One region of the Halobacillus sp. ABD4_316 genome, then DNA from elsewhere that is predicted to be linked to it. Evidence: predicted binding sites of a transcription regulator. Region 1 holds the regulator's gene; each other region holds the start of a gene.
What was found. Region 1 encodes LexA, which represses DNA repair genes until DNA is damaged. Its sites were predicted from a motif close to CGAACATATGTTCG; they were not measured.
Positions count from the first base shown of each region.

Region 2: ACXAJH_RS04865 (DNA polymerase IV) is a predicted target of LexA. The motif match lies at 1,568-1,581, and genes of this name have one in related genera.
Region 3: ACXAJH_RS09400 (YolD-like family protein) is a predicted target of LexA. The motif match lies at 1,488-1,501, and genes of this name have one in related genera.

Region 1 covers NZ_JBSWZA010000001.1:501,169-504,447, forward strand. Annotated here, with positions in the region: gene ACXAJH_RS02715 (N-acetylmuramoyl-L-alanine amidase) at 1-583, shown strand, start outside; gene ACXAJH_RS02720 (hypothetical protein) at 671-901, shown strand; gene lexA (transcriptional repressor LexA) at 967-1,590, opposite strand; gene ACXAJH_RS02730 (YneB family resolvase-like protein) at 1,897-2,547, shown strand; gene ACXAJH_RS02735 (DUF896 domain-containing protein) at 2,649-2,882, shown strand; gene tkt (transketolase) at 3,054-3,279, shown strand, end outside.
Region 2 covers NZ_JBSWZA010000001.1:897,436-900,714, reverse strand. Annotated here, with positions in the region: gene ACXAJH_RS04875 (acyl-CoA carboxylase subunit beta) at 1-217, shown strand, start outside; gene ACXAJH_RS04870 (M20/M25/M40 family metallo-hydrolase) at 287-1,411, shown strand; gene ACXAJH_RS04865 (DNA polymerase IV) at 1,598-2,845, shown strand; gene ACXAJH_RS04860 (YpzI family protein) at 2,904-3,032, shown strand; gene ACXAJH_RS04855 (small acid-soluble spore protein P) at 3,047-3,199, shown strand.
Region 3 covers NZ_JBSWZA010000002.1:472,283-475,561, forward strand. Annotated here, with positions in the region: gene ACXAJH_RS09390 (GNAT family N-acetyltransferase) at 158-727, shown strand; gene ACXAJH_RS09395 (YwhD family protein) at 815-1,357, shown strand; gene ACXAJH_RS09400 (YolD-like family protein) at 1,520-1,861, shown strand; gene ACXAJH_RS09405 (transglycosylase domain-containing protein) at 2,377-3,279, opposite strand, start outside.

The DNA.
Region 1 (3,279 bases):
GAGGGAAGCATTATTGATGATTGACGAACGCTTTCAAAAAGAAGTTGCAGAGGAGCACGCCCGGGGCATTTTAGAATACTTTGGAGTTCCGTTCAATGGCGGAATCGACTATCTTTCGCTTGGGGATACCGGCGCGGAAGTCAAGGAAATGCAGGAGAACTTATTAAAACTGGGTTATACCATGAATGGTTATGGAGCTGACGGCAGCTTCGGTCCTGCCACAGAAGCGGCAGTCAAGGCTTTTCAAAAAGACCAGAAGCTTGAAGTGGACGGCTTTTATGGACCGAAAACGAAAGCGGCTGTGCAGAAAGCCTTGGAAGACCTGGATAAAGGAGAAGAGGAAATGGAAAAATTGGCAGTTGTCATAAATTCTTTTGCGGATTTTCCTGCCGTTGAAGCGCTGGCAATCCGTAAAAATGCATTAATTGCACTTAGAGCCGTAGCAGAAAAACGTCAGGTGGCTGAACAAATTATTGTGGCTGGAGGAGGCACAGATGGGCTTAAGGGGAGTAATTTTATTGACTTGACGGGAAAAACCAGATTGGAAACCTCCCAAAACATTAAAAATTATTTAAGTAAATAAAAGAGCTGCAAAACATTCCAGTGTACATTTCCCTTGTTCCTGCATATAATAAATGTAGAACAAATGTTCGGTTAAGGGGTGTGCAATATGGAAACGATTTTCAAACAGTCTGTAGAAAATAAGAAGATCATCGATATGATCTATTTATCTAAGGGGAAACATTGGTCTCAGCGTTCTGTAAGAGTGATTAAAAACCATCCTGATGCCATCCTTGCTTATTGTCTGCAGAAGAAGAGCGTCCGCACATTTTTGAAGAAGAATATTTATTCTGCTGATTTCCGGAGACGGAATAAAAGAAATCGTACGGGGGCTTCTTAACGTTCATATTCTCATGTTCAATACAAAAAACGGCGGGATTGCTCCCGCCGTTTTTTGTATGTGTATTAATGAACGGTACGGTATAAGCCGACGACTCTTCCGAGAATGGATACATCATTTAAAATGATCGGTTCCATCGTGGCATTTTCAGGCTGAAGACGGATGTGATTCTTCTCTTTAAAGAATCGTTTGACAGTAGCCTCTTCCTCTTCCGTCATAGCCACAACTATATCCCCGTTCTGGGCAGTCTGCTGCTGTCTGACAATGACCATGTCCCCGTCAAGAATGCCCGCCTCAATCATACTTTCTCCTTGAACGATAAGGACGAACGTATTGTCTTCCGATCCTGCAAGCGTATCCGGGAGGGGAACATATTCTTCAATGTTCTCTACCGCCGTAATCGGTGAACCAGCCGTAACTTTACCGATGACAGGGGCATAAGTGGCTTCCCCGCGGGGGATACTGTGGTCTTCTTCCAGCTCAATCACTTCGATGGCCCTTGGTTTCGTGGGATCCCTGCGGATATATCCCTTTTTCTCAAGACGGGATAAATGACCGTGGACGGTTGAACTGGAGGCCAGCCCTACAGACTGACCGATCTCCCTTACAGATGGGGGATATCCTTTTAGTAGAACCTGTTCTTTTATGAAATCTAGTATTTCCTGCTGCCGCTTTGAAAGTTTGCTCATAGATTAGCACCTCGTACATAGGATTATAGTAACCACATTGTACCATGCCATCCTCAAAAATACAAACAAGCGTTCGAAAAAAGTCGTTGACAAGAACATACATTCGTCTATAATAGGTATTAGAAAACGCGAACAGAGGTTCTTAGGAACGTTCGTTCTTAAATGGAGGGTTAATTATGTTTAATAAACTATCAAAACTGGACTACACTTATATCGTTTTGTTTATTGTTAGTTTTGCTATTCTCTATTATTCTATGGTTACAAGCGGATAAACCTTGATAACCAGTAGAAGCGGGGACATACATCATGAGAGTAATCCTATATTGTCGCGTAAGTACGGAAAAAGAGGCCCAGGTCAGCTCCTTGAAAAGACAGAAGGCAGAACTGTATGCCATGGCCGAACACCATGGAATGGAAGTGGCCGCCTGTATAGAGGAGCAGGCGAGCGGGTATGAGATTGAACGGGAAGGTGTTTTCCAGATGCTTGATGCTTTTTCCAATCACGAAGCAGAGGCTCTGTTGGTTCAGGATGAGACGAGGCTTGGCAGGGGAAATACAAAAATCGCTTTGTTCCATCAATTGAACCGGTTGAATGTTAAGGTTTATTCCTTAACCCATAACGGGGAACTGCATCTTTCCGAGTCAGACTCCATGGTTCTTCAGATTGTGGGCATCGTTGAGGAGTACCAGAGAAAAATTCATAATATGAAAATCAGGCGGGGGATGCAGAAAGCGGTCGCCGAAGGCTATGATCCATCTTCGAACCTGTCCAATCAGCATCTGGCAGCGGGGAGAGAGAGGAAAGAATTTCCGATCGAAGAGGTTGTCAGGCTCAGAGGGAGTGATTTGACGTTCAAGGACATTGCGGCAACACTAAGAGGGCTTGGGTATGATGTATCCAAGGCAACGGTTCACCGCCGCTATCAAGAGTACATATCACTTGAAAAAGAAGAATAGGCAGGTTACTATAGGAACATAAGGGAGACAAGAGTCTTAGGGCTGCTTGTCTTTTTCATGTTCTAAAGCTGATCCAGACTATAAAAAAAGGAGAAGGATCTATGTTATCTCAAGAAAAATTGGACCGTATAAACGAATTAGCCAATAAATCAAAGCAGCAGGAATTATCGGAAGAAGAGAAAAGCGAACAGAAGAACCTGCGTCAGGAATATTTACAGAGTGCCCGTAAATCATTCAAAAACCAGTTGAAAGGTGTCACGGTTATCGATCCTGCCGGGAATGATGTGACCCCTGCCAAACTGCGTCAAATGCAGGAAAACGAAAAGAAAAACTAAACGACTGAACCGATCCGCATCTTCTTTAAAAGGTGCGGATTTTTTTCGTTTAATTCTACAGAAACACGGGGAAATTAAGGAAGGGCGGAGGACAAAAGTTTGCACAACGCCTTGTTTCATTATAGGATAATACATGGTACATATACCTGTACAGAAAGGGGATTATTGGAAATGGCAAAAAGTCTTGAACAAACTTCAATTGATACCATTCGAACACTAACGATCGACGCAGTAGAAAAAGCAAGTTCCGGTCACCCGGGTATGCCTATGGGGGCTGCTCCAATGGCTTATAAACTCTGGACGGAATTTATGGATCATAATCCTAAAAATTCAAACTGGTTCGACCGCGACCGTTTCGTCCTCTCCGCAGGACATGGATCCATGCTTCTATACAGCC
Region 2 (3,279 bases), 400 kb from region 1:
GATCAAGGAAAGTGCCCAGCCTGAAGAAACGAGGCAGAATAAGATCAATGAATACCGCGAACGTTTTGCCAACCCATACGTTGCTGCAGGTCTCGGGATGATCGATGATGTCATCGATCCACGGGAAACGCGGAGCACACTCGTAAAGGCTTTGGATATGCTGCAGGACAAGCGGGAGGAACGTCCTTATAAAAAGCATGGAAATATTCCTCTTTAATTGACATGATTCTTTCGTTCCGCTAACGTACAAAGAGGAATGTGGTTACATATGAAGGAGGAAATATCCATGGCAGAAATCAACAAACAGCGCTTGCTGGACGAATTTTTAGAACTCGTCCAAATTGATTCCGAAACAACGCAGGAAGCAGAGATTTCCAAAGTACTCAAGAAGAAATTCACGGACCTCGGACTTGAAGTACTGGAAGATGAGGCGGCTTCCGCGACAGGTCACGGAGCCAACAACCTGATCTGTAATCTCAAAGGCTCGAAAGATGGAGCCGATACGATTTACTTCACTTCGCATATGGATACCGTCGTGCCAGGGAACGGCGTGAAACCCTCCATCGAGGACGGGTATGTCGTCACGGACGGAACGACGATTCTCGGTGCGGATGACAAAGCAGGGATTGCTGCCATCCTTGAGGCTATCCGTTCTCTGAAAGAGCAGAGCGTAGAGCATGGAGATATCCAATTCGTTATTACAGTCGGAGAAGAGAGCGGCCTTGTCGGTGCGAAAGCTCTGGACAGTTCGCTCCTGAAAGCGAAATACGGCTATGCGATTGACAGTGACGGGCAGGTTGGAAATATTGTCGTAGCGGCTCCGACACAGGCGAAAATCAATGCTGTCGTCAAAGGCAGAACGGCTCATGCCGGTGTAGCTCCTGAAAAAGGGGTTTCAGCGATCACGCTGGCGTCACGCGCCATCGCAAAAATGCCTCTGGGACGTATTGATGAGGAAACGACAGCGAATATCGGACGCTTTGAAGGTGGTCAGAAAACCAACATCGTATGCGATCATGCCGAAATTCTCGCTGAAGCCCGCTCGCTCGACCCTGCGAAAATGGAAGAGCAGGTCGAGAAAATGAAACAGGCATTTTATGAAACAGCAGAAGAAATGGGTGGAGAAGTGGACTTGGATATCCAGGTCATGTACCCGGGCTATAAGCAGGAGGCTGGTGACGAAGTGGTCGAAGTGGCCCGCTCGGCAGCCAAACGGATCGGCCGGGAAAGCGAACTGCTCCGCAGCGGCGGCGGCAGTGATGCCAACGTGATTGCCGGCCATGGAGTTCCGACGGTGAACTTGAGCGTCGGTTACGAAGAAATCCATACGACCAATGAGCGCATCCCTGTAGCTGAACTTGAAAAAATTGCCGAATTTATTACAGCTATTGCTGAAGAAGCGGCATCTTAACGAAGAGGGAGAGTCCCTTCTTCTATACAAAACCCGTACGGTGTATCTCAAGCGCCGTGCGGGTTTTTATTTCGGCTGTTTTTTCACTTGAATGATGCAGACTTTTCCAGTGCGAGCAGTCCGCACCATACATCCCGTGGTCTATGCTATAATAAAAGAACAAATGTTCTAATGGAGGAAAGACGTATGGCTTCAAAGTGGTATCCAAAAAAAGGGCGGGTCATTTTTCATGTGGATATGAACAGCTTCTATGCTTCAGTGGAAGCTGCCTTTGATCCCAGCTTAAAAGGGAAGCCTTTAGCTATTGCCGGCAATCCGGAAGAACGACGCGGGATCATCGTGACGAGCAGCTATGAAGCAAGAAAATACGGAGTGAAAACGACCATGCCGCTTGGAGAAGCGCGAAGACTCTGTCCGGACCTGATGGTGATGCGGCCGAATTTTGAACGCTACCGCACAGCATCCAAAGAGATGTTCAAAATTCTCGCCGATGTGACCTCTCTCGTCCAACCTGTCTCCATTGATGAAGGCTACATGGACATTACCGACTGTTCCGACCAAGGTTCTCCTCCTGAAATTGCAGAACGCATTCAGCAGCGGATCGCCGAAGAGCTTGATCTTCCATGCAGTATCGGGATTGCTCCGAATAAATTTCTGGCAAAAATGGCTTCCGATATGAAGAAACCCATGGGGATAACCATTTTAAGAAAAAGGGATCTCGAGCGTACGCTTTGGAAGCTTCCGATTGAAGACATGCACGGCGTGGGATCCAAAACAGCAGAGAAGTTAAGAAAAATTGGGATCGAAACGATCGGCGGACTTGCTTTGCATTCCGTCATAGAACTGAAAGGGATCCTCGGTATCAATGGAGAGCGTCTGCAGAACAGAGCCAACGGAATGGACGACAGACTGGTGGACCCTGAAGCTGTGCATGATTTCAAAAGTATCGGCACTTCCACAACGCTTCCTCATGACACGACGGACGAGGATGAAATCCAAACCGTCCTGCGCCGGCTTTCCAATAAGGTTGCTGCGAGGATGAACGGGAAAAAGGTCCTTGCCAGGAACGTGCAGCTCATGATCCGGTATCATGACCGGAAAACGGTGACGAGGAGCCGCCAGCTTCAGGAATTTATCAGTAAACCCGATGAACTGTTCCAACACAGCATCCAGCTTTTTGACCAGCACTGGAACCAGGACCCTGTCCGGCTTCTCGGTGTAACTGCCGGTGACCTCGCAGAAAAATCCGAGGTCACCCAGCAGCTTGATCTATTCAATTATGAACAGTATGCCGGTAAGGAAAAGTTGTATAAAACCATTGATACACTCACAGAGAAATACGGGAAAAACCCTTTCCGCACGTTGACGAATCCGGATGAAACCAAAATATCCACCAGCTTTCAAAAAGACTTTCTGGACGATTATAAAAAGTGATTCCCAGGCATGACTCCGCTTTTTTGTTTCATACTAAACAGGAAGGGAGGAAGGAATCATGGGTAGAGATCGACAAGAAAAGAAATTGAAAAAGTCCGGAAAGGTCCAGTCCGACCGTGATCAGAGCCTCAGTTATCCAGGGGCGACGATGATGGAGGGGCCGGAGCCTGCTCGAAAACGCAGATAAGGAGGCGGTTTCTAATGGGTGGACGCCGCATGGGACCCAAACAACAAACACGTCCGGACATTCCTCTCGGTCCGGATCAGGCATATGGCGAAAAGGCGCAGGGCTCACACAAAGCCAAGCAGGCCCGTCATTCCCGTCAAAAACAAAAAACATCGCACGATATGTAATCAAAAGCAGCCGGAAGCGGCTGCTTTTTCCATTCTTTGCTGTTCATAGCCTCAACGCTTCAGGGGATTCTATAAAGGAG
Region 3 (3,279 bases), on a different contig from region 1:
CAGTTTCTCAGATTGGGAAGAACGATGTGGACTGCGTTACTGCCGTTAGATTGTCCTCCACCTGGCCCGAGCGTATGTGTGAAGGGCAATCTTTTTTATGCTCCTGGAGGAAAAGGCTTGCACAGAAGAACAGGACTGCCTGGGAAAGGATGAGAAAATGGCCATACCGTCGTTACATACCGAGCATTATCGTCTTCGGGGTCTGCGTGAAGGAGACGCCGTTTCTTTGTTCCCGTTCATGGGGGACGGCGGAACGATGAAGTATATCACGGCCCATCCGGTTCAGAATATCGAGGAGATGAGAAAACAAGTTGGAGCGTACTTGACGGTTTATGAGGAGAAGCGCGAAATCCCCTGGGTGATCGAAGACCCGAGTGGAGACGTTATTGGATTTTTCCGGTTTCATAAGCTTCATCACTGGCACAGGAAAGCGGAGATGGGAGTAGTCATCTCTCCCGGGTATCAGCGTTCAGGCGTCATGTCTGAATTGATGGCCGCCATTCTCCGGTATGGGTTTGAGGAGCTGCAGCTGAACAGAATCGTCGGAGATATATTTGCAGAAAATCAGGGGTCGAGGAAACTTCTTGAACGATATGGATTTCAGGAGGAAGGGACACTTCGTCAGACGGATTTTGATGGGGAGAGGTTTCAGGATACGGTTGTCTTCTCTATGCTGAAGGAAGAATACCTGGCCTTGAACAAACGTTTGACCAATAAGGAAGAGTGACCGCTGGCCTTTCACTCCACCATCCCGGTGGTTCTATGTTAAAATAGGGGCAAAACGTACGGGCTTGTAAAGGAGGTTCGCTGAATCATGAAAGAATTCGATCAGTTTAAGAAAAATAGTGACAGCAGTGATAAGAAGAAAAATCAATTTACGATCATCAAAGATGATGCGACAGACGGGCACGGCGGCTACGGGGTAGGCTCCATTAGTCTTGAGAATATGACCCCGGTCATCGTCGATCCCAATGAAGAAGAAGCTTATGTGGACATGGGGGCGCTTCATGCCCGCAGTAAAGTAGAGAAGCGGATCAAATTCATCACAGATAAAGACGTGGTGGCCAATGGCCTTCATTACTGGATTGCCTGGGTGACGGTGGATTACCGTGGAGGGAATCCCTGCTACTACGGAGTGGCTGCCAGTGAAATCATCGTCGATCGTTCCATCAAGCGAGGGTATAAGCTGATGCCGGAGCACGTGAATCATATGGACAAATCGTTAAAAGGACGCTTTGTTGTCGAGCATGTGGATGAAAAGAGCAGAAAAATCCTTGGAGAATATCTTCGTGAATTCAAACCGGAGCTCTGGGAAAATACGGCTCAGGAATTGAAGGCTGCGTTAGGCGTTTCATAAGAGGGAAGCCTGCCGGGACAACCGGCGGCTTTTTTTATGCCTCGTTTTTTCAGGTATTCTGGAGAAAGGGATCTTTTTTTCACTTCTCCTGTAACTTCCAGTTTACGCTGTCCTTTTTTATGATAGAATAAGAACAAATGTTCGTGATTGAGGAGGGGCATGATGGATAATCGTAATCGGGATCGAGGAACCATTAAGTGGACGTCTTTGATGCTGCCGGAACATGTGGAGATGGTGAAAAAGCTGTGGAAAGAGGATCAGCGCGTGGAAAAAGGCATCATTGATGAACAGAAGGCGGTCGAAATCGACTTTTTGCTGCAGAGGGCGGTGAAGGATGATTTAACCGTCCGTCTGAGGGTCCATAATGGATTTGATTATGAAGAATGTCTGCTGAAGGTCCAGGAGGTAAGCCGGTGGGAAAGAGTTGTCAAAGGGATCCACTGGGAAACGAAGGAACAGGTCCGCTTTCCCTTGGAGGATATCATTGATTTAACGATCGCCTGAGCTTGATTTACCGGAATGTTCATAAAATACGGATAGATCTCTGTGATTCGTATTGACGAACCTTTGACGTGGTAATATATTAAGTAATACATGGATCGTACATGTTTGACTAGGACAGAGAAAACGACCGGCTTGTGACCGGTCGTTTTCTCTGTCTTTTTTATTATCGCTCCAAATCCGACCATTCCTTTTTGCGAATGAACGTGATCATGGAGCAGACTGCATTATCTTAGAATCAAGGATCCCCTTCCGTTTCACAAAAGGTCAATCTTTTGTCCATCTCTCCATAGGGTAGGTCACGAGAAGCGTTCGGTGGTGACGCCTGCGGGAACAGCGCGAGCCGAAGATCCACTTGGGCAGGTGATTTTCCTACCCAAGTTAGCTGAGGCCGTGCCCGCGGCAAGCATCCACCGATAAGCGGAACGTGACCTCAGACACAACGTGCGTACAAGTACTGTGTGACAAGAGCTTTCTCCGTGCTTTTCTATTGCTGGTTGAAGATCGGACTTTTTTGGTTAGAAGAACCAGTCCACGACATCTTTAAACCATGGGTCGTCCTCGAATTCATCATTGATATCCTTTTCTTCACTGCCTCCGCATACTTTTTTCGGTATGTCCGCTTTTTCCATGTAGACGAGCCGCTCCTGAGGGCAGTCAGGTCCGGCAAGGTAGCCGGTATCAGGGTCAATGTAGACCCCCTTCACACCTGGTGGAGGTACGAAAGCCGCTGAAGGGAGAGCTTCGTGAATGCCCTCCATCGTATCCGCCCAGATGGACTTGGCATATCGGTGATCATTGAACGTTTCCAAAGGGCGCCCTCCTTCATCGTAGCCGATCCATACACCTGTAACGTATTGCGGACTGAAACCGATCATCCAGCTGTCCGTATCTGTAGTTCCTGATTTGCCTCCATACATCCGGGTCAGTTTTCCGTTAACAGGTGTGCCTGTCACAGAAGCGTAAGAGGCATCAAGGGCCGGATCGAACATCCCTGTCATCATATGGGTGACGGTAAAGGCCGTTTCCTGATTGACAGGGTCATCTTTCAAAAGGACCGGTTCATATTCATATAACACATGTTCATGCCGGTCGGTAATTTTTTCAATCGTATGCCCTTCGAGAGAGTCAGATCCTTTGACCATCTTTCCGTACGCCGTGATCATGTCGTACAAGGATATGGATGAATAGCCTAGGGCAAGAGAGGGGTGGGGTTCAAAAGCCCCCTCTAGACCAAACGTTTTCATCGTTTCGACAAGCTTTTCCGGACCGATATCCATATGGGTGGATACGGCATAAATGTTATCGGATACAGCAAGAGCTTGAGCCATTGTTATCGGCTTATCCGCATACTGATCGTTGAAATTGGCTGGAACATACGGGTCGCTCTTTCCTTCGACGGGGAATTCCACCGGCTTGCT